Pelorhabdus rhamnosifermentans: one gene and its partner. The main gene of each other region encodes a partner of the protein of the gene in region 2 in a complex. Links are inferred from orthologs where the notes say so. Each region holds a gene or a part of one and is shown on either strand. Other genes may lie near its edges.

The links.
Region 1: the proteins of tig (region 2) and rpsG are in contact, whole or in part, in a crystal structure (PDB 3GTY), measured with the Thermotoga maritima proteins. The link is inferred for Pelorhabdus rhamnosifermentans from one-to-one orthologs. Residues at the interface, in WP_004081061.1 of Thermotoga maritima: Glu122, Val124, Val129, Leu130, Tyr133, Glu188, Gly259, Ile262, Tyr263, Glu266, Ser270, Glu273, Gln274, Glu277, Arg308, Gln311, Ile312, Ser315, Tyr316, Glu325, Arg329, Arg336, Leu363, Phe366, Trp367, Arg373, Leu377, Arg381, Leu384, Glu387; in WP_004081843.1 of Thermotoga maritima: Lys34, Lys52, Lys55, Glu59, Arg62, Gln63, Glu66, Asn67, Lys69, Val71, Arg95, Ala109, Lys110, Lys111, Gly112, Arg113, Pro114, Glu117, Glu121, Ile124, Ala125, Tyr127, Asn128, Asn129, Thr130, Gly131, Lys135, Asp139, Arg142, Met143.

What each region holds. Positions count from the first base shown.
Region 1 is NZ_JAHGVE010000010.1:43,491-54,912, forward strand. What follows is about bases 1-2,694. They hold rpsG (30S ribosomal protein S7), read left to right. Parts: upstream 1-959; coding sequence 960-1,430; downstream 1,431-2,694. Other genes in these bases: rpoC (DNA-directed RNA polymerase subunit beta'), read left to right, coding at 1-13; Ga0466249_RS13260 (ribosomal L7Ae/L30e/S12e/Gadd45 family protein), read left to right, coding at 210-452; rpsL (30S ribosomal protein S12), read left to right, coding at 539-913; fusA (elongation factor G), read left to right, coding at 1,452-2,694. Also shown: more of fusA, read left to right, coding at 2,695-3,533; tuf (elongation factor Tu), read left to right, coding at 3,606-4,808; rpsJ (30S ribosomal protein S10), read left to right, coding at 4,964-5,275; rplC (50S ribosomal protein L3), read left to right, coding at 5,291-5,932; rplD (50S ribosomal protein L4), read left to right, coding at 5,964-6,587; rplW (50S ribosomal protein L23), read left to right, coding at 6,587-6,877; rplB (50S ribosomal protein L2), read left to right, coding at 6,908-7,735; rpsS (30S ribosomal protein S19), read left to right, coding at 7,761-8,042; rplV (50S ribosomal protein L22), read left to right, coding at 8,064-8,396; rpsC (30S ribosomal protein S3), read left to right, coding at 8,418-9,089; rplP (50S ribosomal protein L16), read left to right, coding at 9,089-9,535; rpmC (50S ribosomal protein L29), read left to right, coding at 9,535-9,738; rpsQ (30S ribosomal protein S17), read left to right, coding at 9,813-10,088; rplN (50S ribosomal protein L14), read left to right, coding at 10,129-10,497; rplX (50S ribosomal protein L24), read left to right, coding at 10,522-10,860; rplE (50S ribosomal protein L5), read left to right, coding at 10,882-11,421.
Region 2 is NZ_JAHGVE010000002.1:179,906-191,498, reverse strand. The notes cover bases 3,495-6,359. They hold tig (trigger factor), read right to left. Parts: upstream 5,644-6,359; coding sequence 4,345-5,643; downstream 3,495-4,344. Other genes in these bases: Ga0466249_RS04085 (radical SAM/SPASM domain-containing protein), read left to right, coding at 6,104-6,359; clpP (ATP-dependent Clp endopeptidase proteolytic subunit ClpP), read right to left, coding at 3,704-4,309; clpX (ATP-dependent Clp protease ATP-binding subunit ClpX), read right to left, coding at 3,495-3,691. Also shown: lon (endopeptidase La), read right to left, coding at 1-406; ATP-dependent protease LonB, read right to left, coding at 568-2,256; more of clpX, read right to left, coding at 2,426-3,494; more of Ga0466249_RS04085, read left to right, coding at 6,360-7,333; Ga0466249_RS04080 (hypothetical protein), read right to left, coding at 7,507-7,659; Ga0466249_RS04075 (APC family permease), read left to right, coding at 8,151-9,989; Ga0466249_RS04070 (PTS sugar transporter subunit IIA), read right to left, coding at 10,211-10,651; Ga0466249_RS04065 (PTS fructose transporter subunit IIC), read right to left, coding at 10,651-11,593. UniProt on the Bacillus subtilis protein: Involved in protein export. Acts as a chaperone by maintaining the newly synthesized protein in an open conformation. Functions as a peptidyl-prolyl cis-trans isomerase.

The DNA of each region.
Region 1 (11,422 bases), on a different replicon or contig from region 2:
AGTCAGCGAATAACTGAAAACAAGGATTGAGCGCAGATTTTATGCGCTCAATTTCTTACTTGTGACACACACGACACCGTGTGCATAAAAAGTATTGATTTTATTAGAAGAATTGTTGACATCTGTGGTAGAGAGTGATAAAATATCAAAGTGTTCAACTGCAAAACAAAAGATTTCCAGGATTTTTGCTTAGTATAGGGAGTGGTGAGATGTCTGAAGGACTTAAAGATGTGAAAAAGGTCATCGGCACCAAACAAGTCACAAAAGCTGTAGAAAAAGGTTTGGCAATCCGCGTCATTATTGCGAAAGATGCAGATCAACGGATTACAGATCCGCTAAAGTTGTTGTGCAAAGATAAAAATATTGTAGTAGAACAGGCACCTTCCATGGCTGAATTAGGAAAAACCTGTGGGATTGAAGTGGGTGCAGCTGCAGTAGCTATTCTTGGGTAGTTTCGTTGTTAAAACATTTTACCATATTATTATTTGGTGAAATTTTTTATAAGTATCAATCTGATTTATGGGAAGGAGGTGCGATTATGCCAACAATTAACCAGTTAGTACGCAAAGGCAGACAGACAATGGAGAAAAAATCCACTGCGCCAGCACTGAAAGAAAGCCCGCAAAAGCGTGGTGTTTGTACGAGAGTATATACAACAACTCCTAAAAAACCAAACTCCGCTTTACGTAAAGTAGCGAGGGTACGTTTAACGAATGGTATTGAAGTGACTGCTTACATCCCTGGTATTGGCCATAACTTGCAAGAACATAGTGTTGTTCTAATTCGTGGTGGCAGGGTAAAAGACTTACCAGGTGTTCGTTATCACATTATCCGTGGTGCTCTTGACACCGCAGGTGTGCAGAAACGTAATCAAAGTAGATCAAAATACGGTGCCAAACGTGCTAAGAAATAAGACGTCAATCATCGCAAAGAGTTTTGTATGAAGGAGGGAAATTTTCATGCCGAGAAAAGGTGCTGTACCAAAGCGTGACGTGCTGCCAGATCCAGTATACAATTCTAAAATTGTTACTCGATTCATCAATAAAGTTATGCTAGATGGTAAAAAAGGCATAGCAGAAAGCATTGTTTATAATGCTTTTGAAATTATGAGAGCCAAAACTGGCAAGGATCCATTAGAAGTATTTGAACAGGCCATGAAAAATGTAATGCCTGTTTTAGAAGTAAAAGCTCGCCGTGTAGGTGGTGCAAACTATCAGGTGCCAATCGAAGTTCGTCCAGATCGTCGTCTGACACTTGGAATTCGTTGGATGGTAAAATATAGCCGTGAACGCGGTGAAAAAACCATGCACGAAAGACTTGCTGCTGAATTAATGGATGCAGCAAATAATACAGGATCAGCTGTAAAGAAAAAAGATGATACCCATAAAATGGCGGAAGCCAATAAGGCATTTGCTCATTATCGGTGGTAAAACAGTGAGGAGTGAGAGATAGTGGCCAGACAGTTTAGTCTTGAAAACACTCGTAATATCGGCATCATGGCCCATATCGACGCTGGTAAAACCACGACAACAGAACGTATTCTCTTCTATACAGGCAAGGTACACAAAATCGGTGAAGTTCATGATGGCGCTGCAACAATGGACTGGATGGTGCAAGAACAAGAGCGGGGTATTACCATTACCTCAGCAGCCACTACGGCCCAATGGAAAGGTCATCGCGTTAATATTATTGACACACCAGGACACGTGGACTTTACAGTTGAAGTAGAACGTTCACTGCGCGTACTTGATGGTTCAGTAGCTGTCTTTTGTGCAAAAGGCGGTGTAGAGCCTCAATCGGAAACTGTATGGCGTCAAGCTGACAAATACAATGTTCCTCGTATTGCGTATGTAAACAAAATGGATATTACTGGTGCAGATTTTTATCGGGTTATCGACATGATGAAAGAACGGTTGGGTGCCCATCCTGTTCCCATTCAATTGCCGATTGGTTTCGAAGATACTTATATCGGTCTAATTGATTTGATTGAAATGAAAGCCGTTGTTTATCATGATGACCTTGGCAAAACAAGTGATTCAGAAGAAATTCCTGCTGACATGAAGGAATTGGCTGATAAATACCGCCAGAATTTATTGGACATTGTTGCTGAAAATGACGATGAGTTAATGATGAAATACCTTGAGGGCGAAGAACTTACGGTAGATGAAATCAAAAGCACCATCCGTAAAGCAACGATTGCTTGTAAAATGACTCCTGTTCTCTGTGGTTCTTCCTATAAGAACAAGGGTGTGCAGCCGCTCTTGGATGCAGTGGTTGATTTTATGCCAGCTCCAATTGACGTACCGGCAATTAAAGGTGTAAACCCTGATACAAACGAAGAGGACGAACGTCCTTCTGATGATAGCAAACCGTTTTCGGCATTGGCCTTTAAGATTATGGCTGATCCTTATGTTGGTAAGCTCGCTTTCTTCCGCGTTTATTCCGGTCAGCTTGCATCAGGCTCTTATGTCTTTAACTCGACGAAGGGTAAAAGAGAACGTATTGGCCGTATTTTGCAAATGCATGCCAATCATCGTGAGGAAATTGAAATTGTCTATACAGGCGATATTGCTGCTGCTGTTGGCTTGAAAGATACGACGACAGGGGATACGCTTTGTGATGAAAAGCACCCCATTATTTTGGAATCCATGGTTTTCCCTGAACCAGTTATTTCAGTAGCTGTTGAACCGAAAACAAAGGCTGACCAAGAAAAAATGGGCGTTGCTCTCGCTCGTCTGGCTGAGGAAGATCCAACCTTCAGAATGCGTACTGACCAGGAAACAGGTCAAACAATTATTTCTGGTATGGGTGAGCTTCATTTAGACATCATCGTTGACCGGATGCTGCGTGAATTCAAAGTAGATTGTACTGTTGGTAAACCGCAGGTTGCTTACCGCGAAACGATTCGTAAGCAAGTCAAGGCAGAAGGTAAATTTGTTCGTCAATCTGGTGGCCGTGGTCAATATGGTCATTGCTGGTTAGAATTGGTTCCACAAGAACCAGGAACTGGCTTCAGCTTTGAAAATAAAGTCGTTGGCGGGGCCATTCCACGTGAATATATTTCTCCAATTGAAGCCGGTGTTAAAGAGGCCATGCAAAATGGTGTTGTAGCCGGATATCCCATGGTTGACGTTAAAGTCATTGTCTATGATGGTTCTTATCATGATGTTGACTCTTCAGAAATGGCATTTAAGATTGCTGGTTCCATGGGCTTTAAAGCAGGTGCTGCAAAAGCCAGCCCAACCATTCTTGAACCGTACATGAAGGTTGAAGTTGTTGTTCCTGAAGACTACATGGGTGATGTTATTGGCGATTTGAACTCTCGCCGTGGACGAATTGAAGGTATGGAGTCACGTAATGGTGCTCAAGACATTCGAGCCTTTGTCCCACTTGCTGAAATGTTTGGTTATGCAACAGACCTTCGGTCTAGAACACAGGGTCGCGGCAATTATTCCATGGAATTTGACCATTATGAAGATGTTCCAAAGAATATTGCTGAGGCAATTGTTACCAAAGTCAAGGGTCATGCTTAAGCATTGAGTTGCTCAAATATGAATAAATTCACTAGACTTACAAATTAAAGATATTAGGAGGCAAAAATAACAATGGCTAAGAAAAAGTTTGAAAGAAACAAACCCCATGTTAATATTGGCACCATCGGTCACGTCGATCATGGCAAGACTTCTTTAACGGCTGCAATTACCATGACACTGGCAAAAGCAGGCGGTGCAGAATTCATGGCGTATGACATGATTGATAAGGCTCCAGAAGAAAGAGAACGTGGAATTACGATTAATACGGCACATGTGGAATATGAAACAGAGAAACGTCACTATGCCCATGTTGACTGCCCAGGCCATGCTGACTATGTAAAAAACATGATCACAGGTGCTGCACAGATGGATGGTGCTATCCTTGTTTGTAGCGCTGCTGACGGCCCAATGCCTCAGACTCGTGAACACATTCTGCTGTCCCGTCAGGTTGGCGTACCAGCAATGGTCGTATTCTTAAACAAGATGGACCTTGTTGATGATCCTGAACTGATTGAATTGGTAGAAATGGAAGTACGTGAATTGTTATCAAGCTATGAATTCCCTGGTGATGATATTCCAATTATTACAGGATCCGCTGTTAAAGCACTTGAATGTGGCTGCGGTAAACGCGAATGCGAATGGTGCGGTAAGATACATGAATTAATGGATGCTGTTGATGAATACATTCCAACACCTACGCGCGACACGGACAAACCGTTCTTGATGCCAGTAGAAGATGTCTTCACAATTACCGGTCGTGGCACAGTTGCTACAGGTCGTGTAGAAAGAGGCGAAATCAAAGTAAGTGATACTATTGAAATCGTCGGAATGACAGAAAAACCAAAAGCAACGGTTGTAACAGGTCTTGAAATGTTCAGAAAACTGTTAGACAGCGCTGTAGCAGGAGACAACATTGGCGTACTGCTGCGTGGTGTTGAAAGAAAAGAAATTGAACGTGGTCAAGTACTTGCAAAACCAGCTTCAATTAAACCTCACACGAAATTTTCGGCACAAGTTTATGTACTGACGAAAGAAGAAGGAGGCCGTCATACGCCGTTCTTTAATGGCTATCGTCCGCAGTTCTACTTCCGTACAACAGACGTAACGGGTGTGACGACGCTTCCAGAAGGCGTAGAAATGGTAATGCCTGGCGACAATATTCGCATGGATATTGAGCTTATTACACCGATTGCAATGGAAGAAGGACTTCGTTTTGCAATTCGTGAAGGTGGCCGTACTGTAGGCGCCGGCGTTGTTTCAGCAATTAATGCATAAGGAAATTACAACCGAGGCAAATAAGGGTGCTGGGGCACCCTTATTGTTAGACCTCTTGGGATCAAGGCGATGAGGTGGAAGGTTGCTGGAAACAGGGGAATTTCCACTGAGAACTGTCCGTTCAATGAAACTGGGCGATAAGGAGGCAATAAAAAATGGCGAAACAGCAAAAGATTCGAATTCGCTTAAAAGCATATGATCACAAGGCATTAGATCAAAGTGCAGTCAAAATTGTCGATACTGCAAAGAGAAGTGGAGCACTTGTATCAGGTCCTATTCCTCTTCCGACAGAAAAAAATATTTTCACGATTTTACGTTCACCTCATGTTAATAAGGATTCTCGTGAGCAATTCGAAATGCGCACGCACAAACGTCTTATTGACATACTGGAACCAACAGCGAAAACTGTTGACGCGTTAATGCGTTTGGATCTTCCAGCCGGTGTGGACATTGAAATCAAGCTGTAGGAGGAGGTGTTAGGGATGGCTAAAGCAATTTTAGGTAAGAAGCTTGGTATGACGCAAATCTTTACTGCAGAAGGTAAAGTCGTTCCTGTTACAGTTGTGGAAGCAGGAAATACCGTTGTACTTCAAAATAGAACAATTGAAAACGATGGCTATAATGCAGTGCAGCTAGGTTTTGGCGCTGCTAAAGATAAACATGTGACGCAGCCCATGAAAGGTCACTTTGATAAAGCCGGTGTAAAACCCGTTAAGTTCATTCGTGAAATGCGTTTAGCAGGTCCTTCGGAATATTCAGTAGGCCAAACAATTGGTGTGGATACTTTTGCCGAAGGTGAAGTCATTGATGTAACAGGCACAGCCAAAGGTAAAGGCTTTGCTGGTACAATTAAGCGTCATAATTTCAGTCGTGGACCCATGGGTCATGGTTCCAAGTCTCATCGTGAACCTGGTTCAACAGGTCCAATGACAAGTGGCGGCGGCGGTCATGTATTTAAAGGTAAAAAGCTGCCAGGTCATATGGGCGGTCAACAAGTGACTATTCAGCGTTTGACTGTTCAACGCGTTGATGATGCACGTAATTTGATTCTCATTAAAGGTGCAATTCCAGGTCCTAAAGGCAGTTTCGTTGTCATTCGCAATACAGTGAAACCGTTAAAATAACTGCCAGTTGTAAGAAAGGAGGATGAACTACATGCCGAAAGTAGCAGTATATAATATCGCCGGCGAACAGACCGGTGAGTTAGAATTAAATGATAATGTATTTAACGTAGAAGTTCTTGACGCTGTTCTTCACCAAGCCGTGATGATGCAGCAAGCAAACCAACGTCAAGGCAATGCTTCAACGAAAACAAGAGGATTTGTACGTGGTGGCGGCAGAAAACCTTGGAAGCAAAAGGGAACTGGCCGGGCTCGTTCAGGAAGTACGCGCTCACCGATTTGGGTTGGCGGCGGTACGGTTTTTGGCCCCCATCCGAGAAGCTATGCTTTTTCGATGCCGAAAAAAGCACGTCGTCTTGCAATTAAAGGTGCTCTTACAGCCAAACTGCAAGATGGGGAACTTACTGTTCTCGAAGAAATTGAATTTGCTGAACCAAAGACTCAAAACGCAGTTGCTATGCTGAAAAACCTAAAATCAGAGAAAAAATCCCTGATTATTACGGCTGACCAGAATGACAATGTCGAAAAGTCTTCACGCAACATTCCAGGAGTTAAAACGATTACATCGATGGGCCTTAACGTAGTTGACCTCTTATATCATGATAAGGTGTTTGTCACGAAAAGTGCAGTCGCCAAGATTGAGGAGGTGCTCGCATAATGTCCAACGCACGTGATATTATCGTTCGCCCGTTAATTACGGAAAAAACGACGAGCTTGATGCAGGATAACAAATTTACTTTTGTTGTCAGACTGACAGCAAACAAAGTTGAAATCCGCCAGGCGGTTGAAGAAATATTTAAAGTAAGAGTTCTTAAAGTGAATACGGTTCGTGTACTTGGTAAAGTGAAACGCATGGGCAAAACCCAAGGAAAACGCGCTGATTATAAAAAAGCGATTATTACTTTGGCACCAGGCGAAACCATTCCATTCTTCGAAGGTGTTCTGTAAGTAACAATTTGATGTAAAGGAGGGACACTTATGTCAGTTAAAAGTTTTAGACCTTATACTCCAGCCAGAAGATTTATGACAGTTGCTGATTTTTCTGAGATTACAACAGATAAGCCAGAACGGTCATTACTTGAACGGCTTGCTCAACATGCTGGTCGTAACAATCAAGGACGTCTTACTGTTCGTCATCAAGGCGGTGGACACAAAAGATTGTACCGATTGATCGACTTCAAACGTACGAAAGACAATATTCCAGCCAAAGTGGCTACGATAGAATATGATCCAAACCGTTCTTCCCGTATTGCTCTTTTAAATTATGCAGACGGTGAAAAACGTTATATTATTGCACCAAACGGCTTAAAAATGGGTGATATTATTACAAGTGGCCCAGAGTCCGATATTAAAATAGGCAATTGCTTGCCACTAAAAAATATTCCTGTTGGTACTTCCGTGCATAATGTGGAACTTAAAATTGGTAAAGGTGCACAACTTGTTCGTAGTGCTGGCTCTGTAGCACAGCTTATGGCCAAAGAAGGCGACTATGCCATGCTTCGTTTACCTTCTGGTGAAATCCGCAAAGTTCATGTGAATTGCCGTGCAACCATTGGCCAAGTTGGCCATTTGGAACATGAGAACATTACAAGTGGTAAAGCTGGCCGTTCACGCTGGCTTGGCATTCGTCCGGCTAACCGCGGTGTAGCCATGAATCCTTGTGACCATCCACATGGTGGTGGTGAAGGACGTTCGCCTGTTGGTCGTAAACATCCAGTTACTCCTTGGGGTAAAGATGCTTATGGTGCTAGAACACGTGTTAAAAAGGCGTCTGATCGCTTGATTGTGAAGAGACGTACGAAATAGACAGTAGAGAAGGGAGGCCAAAGCGGTGTCCAGATCGATAAAAAAAGGACCTTTCGTTCAAGAAAGCTTGATGAAAAAGATCAGCGTCATGAATGAAAACAACGAAAAGAAAGTTGTTAAAACGTGGTCACGCAGTTCAACTATTCTCCCGGCTTTCGTGGGGCATACCATTGCCGTTCATGATGGACGTAAACATGTGCCAGTCTACGTAACGGAAGATATGGTAGGTCATAAACTTGGTGAATTCGCACCAACCCGTACGTTTAAGGGCCATGCCGGCAGCGAAAAAACATCAGGCTTGAAGTAAAGAGCGAGAGGGGGTTAAACTATGGAAGCCAAAGCACTGGCAAAGCACATCCGAATTGCTCCTCGCAAAATTCGCATCGTAATGAATTTAATTCGCGGTAAGAATGTAGGCGAAGCCTTCGCAATTTTAAAGCATGTGCCGAAAGTTGGATCGGAAGTTTTAGAAAAAGTACTCAAATCAGCAGTTGCAAATGCAGAACATAATTGTGATATGAATGCTGATAATCTTTATATTTCAGAGGCCTATGTTGATCAAGGCCCGACTTTGAAGCGGATCCATCCGCGTTCTCGTGGACAGGCGTTTAAAATTTTGAAACACACTAGTCACGTGAGCATCGTAGTCAAAGAAAGATAACAGGCGAGGGAGGGAATAAAAGTGGGTCAAAAAGTTAATCCGCATGGTCTTCGCCTTGGTGTCATCAAAACGTGGGATGCGAAATGGTATGCCAACAAAGACTATGCTACTAATCTCCATGAAGATTTAAAAATTCGTAAATTTATTAAACAGAAACTTTATGCATCCGGTGTTTCCCAAATCGAAACTGAGCGGGCAGCCAATCGGACGAAAGTAACGATTCATACAGCCAAACCAGGTATGGTTATTGGTCGTGGCGGCAGCGGCATTGAAGAGCTCCGCAAAAACTTAAAAGCTTTAACAGGCAAATCGATTGATGTCAACATTGCTGAAATTAAGCATGCTGAACTGAGTGCTACTTTAGTTGCTGAAAACATCGCTTCCCAGTTGGAAAGACGTATTGCTTTCAGACGGGCTATGAAACAATCCATCGGCCGGACAATGAGAATGGGTGCCAAAGGCATTAAAATCATGTGTGGTGGTCGCTTGGGCGGAGCAGAAATTGCTCGCAGCGAAAGTACCCGTGAAGGGAGTATTCCACTTCATACACTTCGTGCTGATATCGACTATGGAACTGCCGAAGCTCATACTACCTATGGTCGTATTGGCGTTAAGGTCTGGATCTATAAAGGCGAGATTTTGCCTGAAGCGAAAAAAGTAGCCCCTGTTGCTCAAGAAGGGAGCGAAAATTAATGCTAATCCCGAAAAGAGTAAAACATCGTAAGCAGTTTCGCGGACGGATGAAAGGCCGCGCTATGCGTGGTAACACAGTAAGCCATGGCGAGTTCGGTCTTGTTGCACTTGAACCGTCTTGGATTACAAATCGTCAAATTGAAGCTGCCCGTATTGCAATGACTCGTTATATCAATCGTGGCGGTAAAGTTTGGATTAAAATATTTCCGGATAAACCAGTTACGGCCAAACCAGCTGAAACTCGTATGGGTAGCGGCAAAGGATCGCCGGAATATTGGGTAGCTGTTGTAAAACCAGGTCGCGTCATGTTTGAAATGGCTGGCGTGTCTGAAGAAATTGCACGTGAAGCAATGCGGCTTGCAGCACATAAATTGCCGATCAAGACAAAATTTGTTAAACGTGAAGATACAGTGGCCCCGGAACAAGAAGTGGGTGGTGACGAATAATGAAGGTTAAAGACATCCGCGAATTCAGCGCAACTGAATTGGAACAGAAATTAGCTGGGCTAAAAGACGAGCTTTTTAACCTTAGATTTCAACATGCAACTGGACAACTAGAAAACCCAGTTCGTATTCGTGAGATCAAAAAGACGATCGCCCGCATAAAAACAATCCAACGTGAACGCGAATTAAACGCATCGCAAGCGTAATCCTAGCTTAGTTAGGCCCCGAAAACGTTGGCCATCAGATAAAGATATTTAAGGAAAGGGGATTATAACACGTGTTGGATGAAAATAATGTGTTAGATAAACGCAGTGACCGTAAAGTAAGAATTGGTAAAGTCGTGAGCGATAAGATGGAAAAAACTGTTGTTGTAACAGTTGAGCGTCTTGTACAGCATCCGCTTTACAAAAAATCCGTAAAACAAACAACTCGGTTTAAAGCCCATGATGAAAATAATGAGAGCCATATTGGCGATACAGTAAAAATCATGGAAACCCGCCCATTATCTAAAGATAAACGTTGGAGAGTCGTTGAGATTCTGGAAAAAGCGAAATAATCTTAAATAATCGGTAAATCGTGGATAAGGAGGGATAACGATGATCCAACAACAGAGTATGTTAAATGTAGCTGACAACACGGGCGCGAAACAAATTATGTGTATCCGCGTTTTAGGCGGTTCTTATCGTAAATATGCCAACATTGGTGATGTTATCGTCGCTGCTGTAAAAGACTCGTCGCCAGGCGGAACGGCAAAGAAAGGCGAGGTCGTGAAGGCTGTTGTCGTTCGTACCAGAAAAGGTCTGCGTCGTCCAGATGGTTCTTATATCCGTTTTGATGAAAATGCCGCTGTGCTCATTAAAGATGATAAGAGCCCAAGAGGCACGCGTATCTTCGGACCAGTAGCCAGAGAGCTTCGTGATAAAGATTTCATGAAAATCATCTCCCTGGCACCAGAAGTAATCTAGTACTAGTATAGGAGGTGTCCTGCTTTGTCCGAGACCGTTAAAATGCATGTAAAAAAGGGCGATACAGTAAAAGTATTGTCTGGTAAAGATAAAGGTAAAGAAGGAAAAGTCATTCAAGCACTGCCGAAAAAAGGCAAAATTGTTGTGGAAGGCGTCAATAAAGTAAAACGCCACACCAAACCAAGTGCGAAAATGCCTCAAGGCGGTATCGTAGTAAAAGAAGCCGCTTTTCATTCCGCAAAAGTAATGCTCGTTTGTCCATCATGTAAAGAACCTACTCGTATTAAAAAGACGGCTCTTGCAAATGGCGTACTTGCCCGGACTTGCAAGAAGTGCAATGAAATTATTGATCAAGATAAATAACGCGGAAAGGAGGTACGACACATGACCCGCCTGAAAGATAAGTATGTAAATGAAGTTACGCAAGAATTAGTAAAGAAATTTGGTTATAAAAACGTAATGGAAATTCCGGTTGTTGACAAAGTTGTTATTAACATGGGTGTTGGTGAAGCTGTAGCTAATCCGAAAGTATTAGATAATGCTGTGGGTGATCTTGCACAAATTACTGGTCAGAAACCCGTCATTACTAAGGCGAAAAAGTCTATTGCTGCATTTAAGATTCGTCAAGGTATGCCGATTGGAACGAAAGTTACGCTTCGTGGAAGTAGAATGTATGAGTTTTTAGATAAACTGATTAATGTTTCACTTCCTCGTGTACGTGACTTCCGCGGAATCAGTCCTCGTGCTTTTGATGGCCGTGGCAACTATACGCTGGGCGTCAAGGAACAACTGATTTTCCCGGAAATCGAGTATGATAAAATCGATAAAATTCGCGGAATGGATATCATCATTGTGACAACTGCCAAAACCGACGAGGAAGCTCGCGAGCTCTTGAAACTGATGGGTATGCCATTTAGCGCATAAC
Region 2 (11,593 bases):
CAAACTGATGAATAACGGTGCGCGTTAACGCCTCAATTTCCGGTGTCTTTACTTCTTCAGCAGAAAACTCTTCAATTTCGACGGAGTAATAAGGATCAAAACTCATATAGCTGACAATTTTTGCTCTATATAAGCCCTCCACAAGAACACGGATCGTCCCACCTGGCAATTTTAGTAACTGTTTTATTTCAGCAATGGTACCAATTTCAAAAATATCCTCCGCTGCCGGTTGATCATTTTGGGCCTCTTTTTGCGTTGCCAACATAATCAACCTATCATGTACCATTGACTCTTCCAAAGCATTAATCGATTTTTCCCGTCCCACGTCTAAATGAATAATCATATATGGGTAAACCAATATGCCCCTAAGCGGCAATAATGGTATCATTTTCTTCGTAGTTGACATATTTGCGCCTCCTTTAATACTTCTTTTCTTACAACAGCTATAGTGTAGTCATTTTTCATCCTGTACCGACCTTACCTATACATATTCTTACCTTTTCGTCAAATTCCTTTCTTCAATTACAAGAGTAGCCGGGTAAGTTTCCCGGCTACTCTTATGAAACCCTATAATGGCATGGCAAGCTTGGATCGGGGCTTGTTTGCAGGAGGCGAAACAACTTCTAATTTAACTGTCTCACTTTCTTGCATAAGCGCCACACTCAGCACCTCATCAAGTGTCTCGACAGGAATCACTTCAATACCCGCCTCTAAAAATACTTCCTGATAATTTTCTTTTGGAATGATTACCTTTTGGGCTCCGGCTTGTTTTGCTGCCAAAATCTTAGAAGCCACACCACCCACAGGTTTGACAAAGCCCCGAATGGATAACTCACCAGTCAATGCCACCTTGTTATCAACGGGAATGTTTTTTACCGCCGAATAAATTGCAGTGGCAATGCTCACCCCAGCTGAAGGCCCATCAATAGGACCCGCCGTAGGAAAATTCACGTGAATATCACAGGAATTAAAATCAATTTGAAACCGATTCGTAAGAACTGTAGCCACATTATCTACCGAACTCTTAGCCATACTTTTACGCTTTAGTGTTTTCCCTGATGATCCCATCTGTTCCTCATCAACAATGCCTGTAATGATGATTTTTCCCTGACCTGCCTCATTCGTCTTGGCGGATGCTTCAATCTCCATCACCATCCCCATACCTGGACCATAAACGGCAAGACCATTGACAATGCCAACCTGCGGAATACTCGCAATTTTCTTTTCCGGCCTTGGACTATACTGACCAAAATTAATAATCCATTGAATATCTTGCTGTAAGATCTGCTGACGCTGCTCATTCATAGCAATACCGGCTGCAATTTGAATAATATTAACAGCTTCCCGTCCATTCGTGGCATAACGCTTCAAAACCTCAACAGCCTCTTTATCGATAGAAAAATGAATTTTATCTACTGCTCCTAAAGCAATTCGGCCAATTTCATCCGGAAAAAGCGGGCGAAAATAAATTTCGACACAACGTGACCGAATGGCTGGTGGAATATCTTGCGGCAAGCGTGTTGTAGCACCAACTAAACGAAAATCAGCAGGTAATCCATTTTGAAAAATATCATGAATATGAACAGGAATATTCGTATCTTCGCTATTATAATAGGAACTGTCTAGAAATACTTTCCGGTCTTCTAATACCTTTAGTAGTTTATTCATTTGGATGGGATGAAGTTCACCAATTTCGTCGATGAAAAGAACTCCCCCATGGGCCTTGGTTACAGCACCTGGCTTAGGTTGAGGAATACCCGCTATTCCAAGCGGCCCTGCACCTTGATAAATAGGATCGTGAACCGTACCAATTAAAGGATCTGCAATACCTCGTTCATCAAATCGAGCTGTTGTAGCATCTAACTCCGTAAAGTTCGCAGTATCACCAAAAGGCGATAGGGGATTTTTTTTGGCTTCCTGCAATATCAGCCGGGCTGCGGCAGTTTTTCCCACCCCAGGCGGACCATAAACAAGCACATGCTGAGGATTGGGGCCGCATAAAGCGGCTCTTAGGGCTTTAAGAGCTTCCTCCTGTCCAATGATCTCGTTAAAATTACTGGGTCGTGTTCTTTCAGATAAAGGTTCCGTCAGGGAAATCGAACGCATTTTTTGTAATTTATCAATCTCTTTTTTTGATTCTCGATCAACAGCCACCTTATTCCCTTGCTGAGATTTTAGGAGATTCCAGAAATACAGTCCAATGACCACTGCAAAGAAAAACTGAATCATCGTGAAAATATTCGTTGCATATTCCAACTGACTAAGTCCTCCCTTCCATGTCTAATCATTTGAACAATCATAGACTTATGTACAGAATTAGTATAGACAGGCCGACTCATTTTATCCGAAAGAAAAAAAGAGATTTGTAAAAAAAAATGAGAGAATTAGATTCTCTCATTTTTAACCATTTCTTGACCAGGACTAATTATGCTGATGCTTCTTTTTTCTTGCTTTTTTTTTCACCAGCCGTGACAATCACAGGTTCCTCCGTACTTAGAACAACCTCTTTCGTGACAACACATTTTGATACATCTGTACGCGAAGGAACTTCATACATCACATTACGCATGATGCCTTCAATAATAGCACGAAGCCCTCTGGCACCTGTATTACGTTTAATAGCTTCGTCGGCAATGGCTTTAAGAGCATCGTCCTTAAACTCCAGTTGCACATCATCCATTTCAAGGAATTTTTGATATTGCTTAATCAAGGCATTTTTGGGTTCCAGAAGGATGCGGACAAGAGACTCTTCATCAAGAGCGTCAAGTGTCACAATAATGGGTAAACGCCCCACGAACTCTGGAATCAAACCAAATTTCAACAAGTCTTCCGGCAACATTTGCTGTAAGAGCTCGCCTACTTTGCGTTTCTCCTTGGTCTTTATATCTGCACCAAATCCCATGTTCTTTTTACCAATTCTAGCACTAATAATACGATCAATGCTGTCAAAAGCGCCACCACAAATGAACAAAATATTGGTTGTATCAATCTGAATAAATTCCTGATGAGGATGTTTCCGTCCACCTTGAGGCGGCACACTGGCCACAGTACCTTCCAGAATCTTTAACAAAGCCTGTTGAACACCCTCGCCAGAAACATCACGTGTAATAGAAGGATTCTCAGACTTACGAGCGATTTTATCAATTTCATCAATATAGACAATGCCCTTTTCAGCTTTCTCTACATCATAATCAGCGGCTTGGATCAACTTAAGCAAAATGTTTTCAACATCTTCCCCCACATAGCCTGCTTCAGTTAAGGACGTAGCATCAGCAATAGCAAAAGGCACATTGAGTATCTTAGCAAGCGTTTGGGCAAGTAATGTCTTACCACTACCGGTTGGTCCTAACATAACAATATTGGATTTTTGCAGTTCCACATCATCCATTTTAGAACCAATATTGATGCGCTTATAATGATTATACACAGCAACAGCTAATGTCTTTTTAGCACTTTCCTGACCAATAACGTATTGATCTAAAATCGCCTTGATGTCCTTCGGCTTGGGAATTTCCTTCATATCGACATCAATTGCCTCGCCGAGCTCCTCTTCAATAATTTCATTACATAACTCAATGCATTCATCACAAATATAGACGCCGGGACCAGCTACTAACTTTTTGACTTGTTCTTGTAGCTTACCGCAAAAAGAGCATTTCAATTGACCTCTGTCATCTCCAAACTTCAACATGTTATCACCTCTCTATTTGGAAGTCTCCTTTTGTTTATCATTGCGAGTAATTACTGCATCAATCAAACCGTAATCCATGGCTTCCTGGCTCGACATGAAAAAATCGCGTTCCACATCATGCTTAATCTTTTCCATCGTTTGGCCAGTATGACGAACGAGCATTTCATTCCCCACTTCACGCAAGCGCAAAATTTCACGGGCATGAATTTCAATATCCGTCGCTTGACCTTGCGCTCCACCATGAGGCTGATGAATCATAATACGCGCGTAAGGTAAAGCATAGCGTTTACCCTTGGCGCCAGCAGTCAAGAGTAATGCTGCCATGCTGGCGGCACTACCTAAACAAATAGTCGACACATCCGGTTTAATATACTGCATGGTGTCATAAATCGCCAGTCCTGCTGTCACAACACCGCCTGGACTGTTAATATAAATATGAATATCCTTATCAGGATCTTCCGATTCCAAAAATAAGAGTTGTGCAATAACAAGGTTAGCCATATTATCATCAATCGGCCCACCAATAAACACAATACGATCTTTTAACAGGCGTGAGTAAATATCATAAGCCCGTTCACCACGATTTGATTGTTCAACTACCATCGGCACAAAATTCATTTAACACACCCCGGTTCATATATTCTAAGCTAATTTTATGCTTGTTCAACAGTTTCAACAGTATCCATAATCAGGCCAAGCGCCTTTTTACGCAAAACTGTTCTGCCAAGAGCACCAATATTTCCCTGTTCCGTAATAATTTTGCGAACTTCTTCTACAGTCGTTTGATAAGTTTCAGCCATAGCTAAAGTTTCAGCATCTAAATCTTCAGCAGCCACTTCCAGCTTTTCTTCTTTCGCAATGGCTTCCAACAAAAGATCGACTTTCACATTAGCTAAAGCACTCTCGCGATAATTTTTCTTCAAATCATTCATATCCGTATGAACATATTCTAAATACTTATCAAGCTGCATACCGCGATTTTCCAAGTTGATTGCCAAATCCTGAATCATAATATTCACTCTGTCATCAACCATAATATCAGGAATATCCATCTGAGCATTATCTACGGCCGTTTTGACAACATTATTTTTAAATTCCCGTTCGGCCTTTTCCTTCGCAGCCTCTTCTAACTTATTCTTCAAATCAGTCTTTAATTCCTCCAAGGTCGCAAAATCACTGACATCCTTAGCGAATTCATCGTCAAGCTCCGGCAATTCCTTACGCTTAATATCTTGAATGGCTACTTTAAATTCTGCTTCTTTACTTGCCAATTCCTTTACAAAGTAGTCATCCGGGAAAGTTACTTTAACTGTCCGATCCTCACCACTTTTAGCGCCAATGAGTTGATCTTCAAAGCCAGGAATAAAGCTGCCTGAACCTACTTCTAATGGATAGCCTTGGCCATCGCCACCTTTAAACGGCTCTCCATCAACAAAGCCTTCAAAATCGATAATAGCAAAATCACCTTTCGCTAAAACAGCATCAGGGACTACAATCATTTTCGCCTGACGACTACGCATGTCGTCCAACTGCTTTTCTACCTCTTCGTCTTTCACTTCTGCTTTCACTTCGGCAATTTTCAAAGCCTTATATTGACCAAGTGTCACTTCTGGCTTAACAATCACAGTTGCTTTAAATACGCAAGGTTCGTCTTCTTTTAATGTAATAACATCAATTTCAGGCCGACTCACAACTTCCAGTTTTTGTTCTTCAAGAGCCTTACCATAAGCGTTAGGTACAATGAAATCAAAAGCTTCCTCAAGGATCGCTTCTTTACCAATACGCATTTCTAAAATTTTGCGAGGGGTTTTTCCTTTACGGAAACCAGGAATATTGACCTTTGCTGCTAATTTTTGATAAGCTCTGTTAACAGCTTTTCCTACTTCCTCCTGTGGAACTTCCACTTCTAATACGGCTTTATGATTGTCTATTCTTTCCACTGTTACTTTCATTTATGCGATATCCTCCCTTAGTAAATACTGACCATGCTTGCCCTGTTCTATCTTAGTGTTCCATAAATGGCTAATTGTCAATGCTAATTGTGACTCGAAGCAAAAAAAATACAAACAGGTTGGACAAATTCCAGCATGCCATGCCTAATATATTACCATAATTGTATAACAAAAACAACAAAAATGCAAAAAACCCAGTACATAACTGGGTTTTTAATCATCTATGGAGCGGAAGACGAGATTCGAACTCGCGACCCTCGCCTTGGCAAGGCGATGCTCTACCACTGAGCTACTTCCGCACAACATTTTTACGACTTGTTTATTATAACCAACACGTTGAATTTTGTCAACATAAAATCATCATTTTCTATCATGACTTTTTTTGTACAAGCACAATCGGAATATGAGAGGAATAAAAATAACTAAGAGTTGTTTATGGAAGCAAAAAGGAGTGGTATCATTGTATTTTCGATTACGTGATCATTGCAAACTTGTAGAAGGAACAGCACGCGGCGCCATTTATAATCTCAAGACAGGCAAGGTCCATTCCATTAATGGTCACGCAGTAAAACTTCTTCGTTTATGCGAAAATCAGGATTTAGGAAGCCTAGTTCCCCATGATACTCCACACAACAATTCCTATGATTTTTTCGATAAGCTCGTGACTTTAGAACTGGCTGATTATTATTATCATGAGCCTCAACAATCGGTGCCACCAAAAGCTTCTCCTGTCAAGCTAGACTTTCTCTGGCTTGAATTAACATCTGCTTGCAATAACAAGTGCCTACACTGCTACGCCACAAGTGGCCCCAACTGTGAGAAACAACAAGTTCCCCATGAAGTCTGGCTTAAAGTCATGGAAGAAGCTTTTCAGTCCGGAGCCCGAGCTATTCAGTTCATCGGTGGCGAACCACTCCTCTACCCAAAGTGGCGCGAACTTATTGTAACAGCTCATAAACTAGGGTACGAGTACATTGAAATTTTTTCCAATGCTACGCTGATTACAACAGAAGACATTGACTTTTTTAAAAAATATCAGGTCCAAATAGCCACAACTATTTATGCCGATAACGCAGCAGTCCATGATGCCGTTACACAACACGCAGGTAGCTTTGACCTCACACAAACTGCTATTCACCGTATACTTAATGCTGACATTCCCCTACGTATTGCTTCTATAATAATGAAGACAAATGAAAATGAAGTAGAAAATATCATGAATTTCTGCAAAAATTTAGGGGTAGAAGTCAACCCCCCCGATGTCATCCGCCCCACTGGGCGAGGGGATGATGAAAAGTTAAGACCTGATAATTATAAAAAAGCCCTTATTCAACCGCCCTTCTACACAGATAGTTTTTCTTTTTTTGAAGCACAGCACTATCACAATTGTCTAGCAGGAAAACTAGCCATAACAGCTACTGGCGATGTCATTCCCTGTATTTTTTCCCGCAATCAGCTTTGCGGAAATGTGCTAGAGAAATCCCTGCTCACAATTCTTCATGAAAAACCACTGACTGATTATTGGCAAACCACGAAAGATTGCATTACGAAATGCAAGAGTTGTGAATATCGTTATGCTTGCCATGATTGCCGTCCCCTCTCGCAAAGCTGCGATAGTCAAAGAAACTGGCTTGCCTGCCCGGCCGGTTGTTATTACAATCCTGAAACTGGAATTTGGGAGGAAAAATAAATGTTTGATGACAAAGAAGACTTTGATGAAAGAAAAGACCTTGATGATAGAGAAGACCTTGACAGAGACGACTTTGAGATTGAAGACATTGAAGATTTTGAGGAATTAGAAGACGCACCTCGCGTCACTCATTATGGATACTGTTATCCTCATCATTGCTACCCAAGGCCTTGTTATCCCGTAAAAAATTGCTGGCCTAACACATACTGTTCACCTAATACACCTTGCTCACCTAATACACCATGTTCGCCTAATACGACTTGCTCACCTAATATACCTTGTTCGCCCAATACGACTTGCTCACCTAATACACCTTGTTCGCCCAATACGACTTGCTCACCTAATACACCTTGTTCACCAAATACGGCCTGCTATCCTCGCCCTTGTTATCCTCATGGCTGTTATCCAAGACATTGCTATCCTCGTCCTTGTTATCCTCACGGATGTTATCCGCGTCGCTAAAAAGGTAAATTTTAAAAGAACATCGGTTTATCCGATGTTCTTTTTCAAGTAAAACGCCGATAAATAGAGAGATCAGGTCAAAATAGGTGTAACGAAGAGATTTATTCAACAAATCATCATTTTTAACCTGTAAATTATTATTTATACTGAAAAAGCTAGGCTTTCTTTCTTCTACAAGTTTTGTATAATTAGATGTGAGCAAAATGGTCTATAATAAGAAAGATAAATTACTCGGAGCGGCTCATCTGCGAACTCCGTAGGTCTAACCAAAATTAGGACCTTCTGAGTTTTTTTTATGCATGAAGAAAAAAAATCAATAAAATCGGTTAACTTATACTTGGAGGATGATCAAATTATGATGCACTTTTTGCGGCGCATACTTATTGGTAGACCGCTGCATAATCAAGAAATGATACGTGAAAAATTACCTAAGTGGAAAGCCTTAGCTATCTTTTCATCAGATGCTCTCTCATCTGTTGCTTATGGACCGGAACAGATAATGCTCATACTTGCTATTCCGGGTATGCTTGCTTATGGCTTTATTGGACCTGTAGCCATTGCTATTTTAATCTTACTTGCCATTGTTACTTTATCTTACGTTCAAGTAGCCAAAGCCAATCCCGGGGGCGGTGGCTCTTATGCCGTAGCCATACATAATCTCGGCGAATGGCCGGCACTTACTGCCGCTGCATCACTTTTTGCCGATTATACATTGACTGTGGCTGTCAGTGTATCCGCAGGTACGGCCGCCATTGTCTCGGCTTTTCCCGAACTGGCTGTACATCAAGTAGTGCTCGACATTTTCGTATTGTTTGGTATTTTAACGCTCATTAACCTCCGAGGTGTTCGCGAATCTTCGTCAACTTTTGTTATCCCTACTTACGCCTTTATTATTGGTATTATCGTCTTAATTGGCGCGGGTATCTTCCAATCGTTCCAAGGAACAGCTCCTGCTATTCCACCTCAGTCACTCGAAAAACAATTAAATTTTCCAGTCTTTTATCTTCTGCTTCGTGCATTTGCCAATGGCTGTAGTTCGATGACAGGTATCGAGGCTATTTCAAATGGTGTTCCCATGTTTAAGGAGCCAGAAGTAAAAAATGCCACAAAAACGACTTATTTGATGTCTGGCATTTTAGGTATCATGTTCTTTGGCATTACTTACCTCTTAATGCATTTTCATATTCTGCCTATTGAAGATGTCACAGCTTTATCACAAATTGCTGAGAAAACTTTTGGTAGAGGCTTTATGTACTACTACATCCAGATTACAACCATGCTTGTCCTGTATTTAGCAGCGAATACCTCCTTTAACGGCTTGCCGCCACTTCTCTCCATTTTAGCCAAAGATGGCTATATGCCCCGCTATCTTGGCACACGAGGCGAACGTCTCAGCTTTTCTAACGGCATCATCTTACTTAGCATAACAGCGGGACTACTCATTTTCTTCTATGACGGCAACACAGAAAATCTCATTTCTCTCTATGCCATTGGCGTATTTCTATCTTTTACCATCGCACAAAGCGGTATGGTTGTACACTGGCGTAAAGAACAAGGTTCAGGCTGGATGATCCGCGCCGTACTCAATGCTTTCGGCGCCGTCATTACAGGGATTGTTGTAATCATTATTCTTGTCACGAAATTCTTCTATGGCGCTTGGATGGTCATTGTCTTTATTCCTATCATGATTTTTATTTTAAAAAAAATCCGCCACCATTACAATGATATGGCTGAACAGCTTCATTTGCCTGTTGATGAAATTGAAGCTACATTCAATACACCCATTGGAAAAAATATGGTAATCGTCCCTATTGCTTCACCAACGCGCGTTGTAGCGGAGACACTCAAATATGCCAAAGCCATTTCCAATGATGTCATTGCTCTCCATATTGCCATTGATGAAGAATCAGGCAAGCGTGTAGAAAAAAAATGGGAATCCCTCCGTACAGACTTTAAACTCGTTGTTGTCTACTCACCCTATCGTCTCGTCATTCAGCCACTCATTGATTATGTATCGAAACTGGAAAAAGCAAAAGCACCGGAAGATTTTATTACTGTGCTCATTCCGGAATTTGAAACAAAAAAGAATTGGCACCGTTTGCTTCATAATCAAACAGGCTGGGTTTTACGTACCTTGCTCATTTTAAAAGACAATGTTGTTGTCACAACCATCCCCTTCCATTTAAAAAAATAACAAATAAAAGAACAAGGCCTTTTATTGCTTTTATTTTATCTTATACTAAGTAGCAAAAGACACCTGCATATGCAGGCGTCTCAGATCGTAGACAAAAATGCACCTTACGCAAAGCGTAAGGTGCATTTTGTGTTCCAAATGGCAGCGAAGAAGCGGAGGAAAAAGCCCGTTCCTGCGCTACCATGAGGCTCTATCGGCAAACGGAAACATTCCTGCATGTTTTACACTTCAGATAAATATTCCATTACTGATTTTTTATCCTTTGCCTTCAGAAGTTGATCACGGAATACCGGGTCAATCAGTTTACGCGCCAACCGTGACAGCACCTGCAGATGTAAATTATCCGCACCGTCGCCTGCCGCAATCATAAATATCAGATGTGCCAGACTTTCGTCTTCGCTCTTATAATCCACACCCTCCTTAACAATTCCAAAAGCCACCCGTGTTTCCTTGACAGCTTTCGTTTTTGCATGCGGTATGGCGATGTCAAAGCCAATTTCCGTGGTTGACAACTTTTCTCTAGCCCAGATGCACTGCTTATACAGTTCCTTATCCGAAAGAACGCCCGCCTCATCCAGCATCGTTACCATTTGATCGATAACATCCTCCCGTGTTTTAGCCTGTAAATCTATACAAATCGTATCTTCTGCAAATAAATTCATCAATCTTCTGCTACCATCTTTCTAGTTACGCCATAAATAACTGCCCCGACAACCGAACCAGCAAGAATGCAAAGCACCCAGGTAAGAGGCTGGTCGACAAGGGCCAGAATCAGGAAACCGCCATGCGGTGCCGGTACCTGAACCTTCATTATATACGTCAAAACCGCCGAAATGGAGGAACCAAGCATCAAAATCGGAATAACCGTCAATGGAGATTTAGCCGCGAACGGAATAGCGCCTTCCGTGATATGCGTACAGCCCAAAATATAGTTTACTAAGCCAGCTGCCCGCTCGTCCTTGGTAAATTTATTTTTGAATATCGTCGTAGAAATCGCAACAAGAATCGGCGGTGTGATACAAGCTGCGGAAACCCCTGCCATGAAATAATAATTACCTTGACCGAGAAGCAATGTGCCCGTAACATAAGCCGCTTTGTTTACTGGACCGCCCATATCAAAAGCACTCATGCAACCGATTACGATACCCAGAATAATTGGATTTGAATTCTGCAAATTTGACAAAAAGCTCATCATACTCGCATTAATTGTTGCTACTGGATCAGCAAGCAGGTACATGACGACCCCGACAACGACAACACTGACAAGCGGTACAAGGAAAATGGATTTGAGCCCTTCAAACTGTTTTGGCAGTCCAGACATGGATTTAATTAAGAAAAATGCTACATAACCAGCCAAGAAACCACCAAGAATACCGCCGATAAAACCAGAACCCGTAGCTGTCGCAATCGTACCGGCTACAAAACCCGCAACAAGGCCCGGACGATCTGCTATGGATTGCGCGATATATGCTGTTAGGATCGGAACCATGAGTCCCATGGAATAGCCGCCAATTTGTTTTAACAAGGCCGCGGTCGGATTATACTGATCCGATGTCGGATCGAAAGAATAAATCCCCCATAAGAATGAAATGGCGATGAGTACA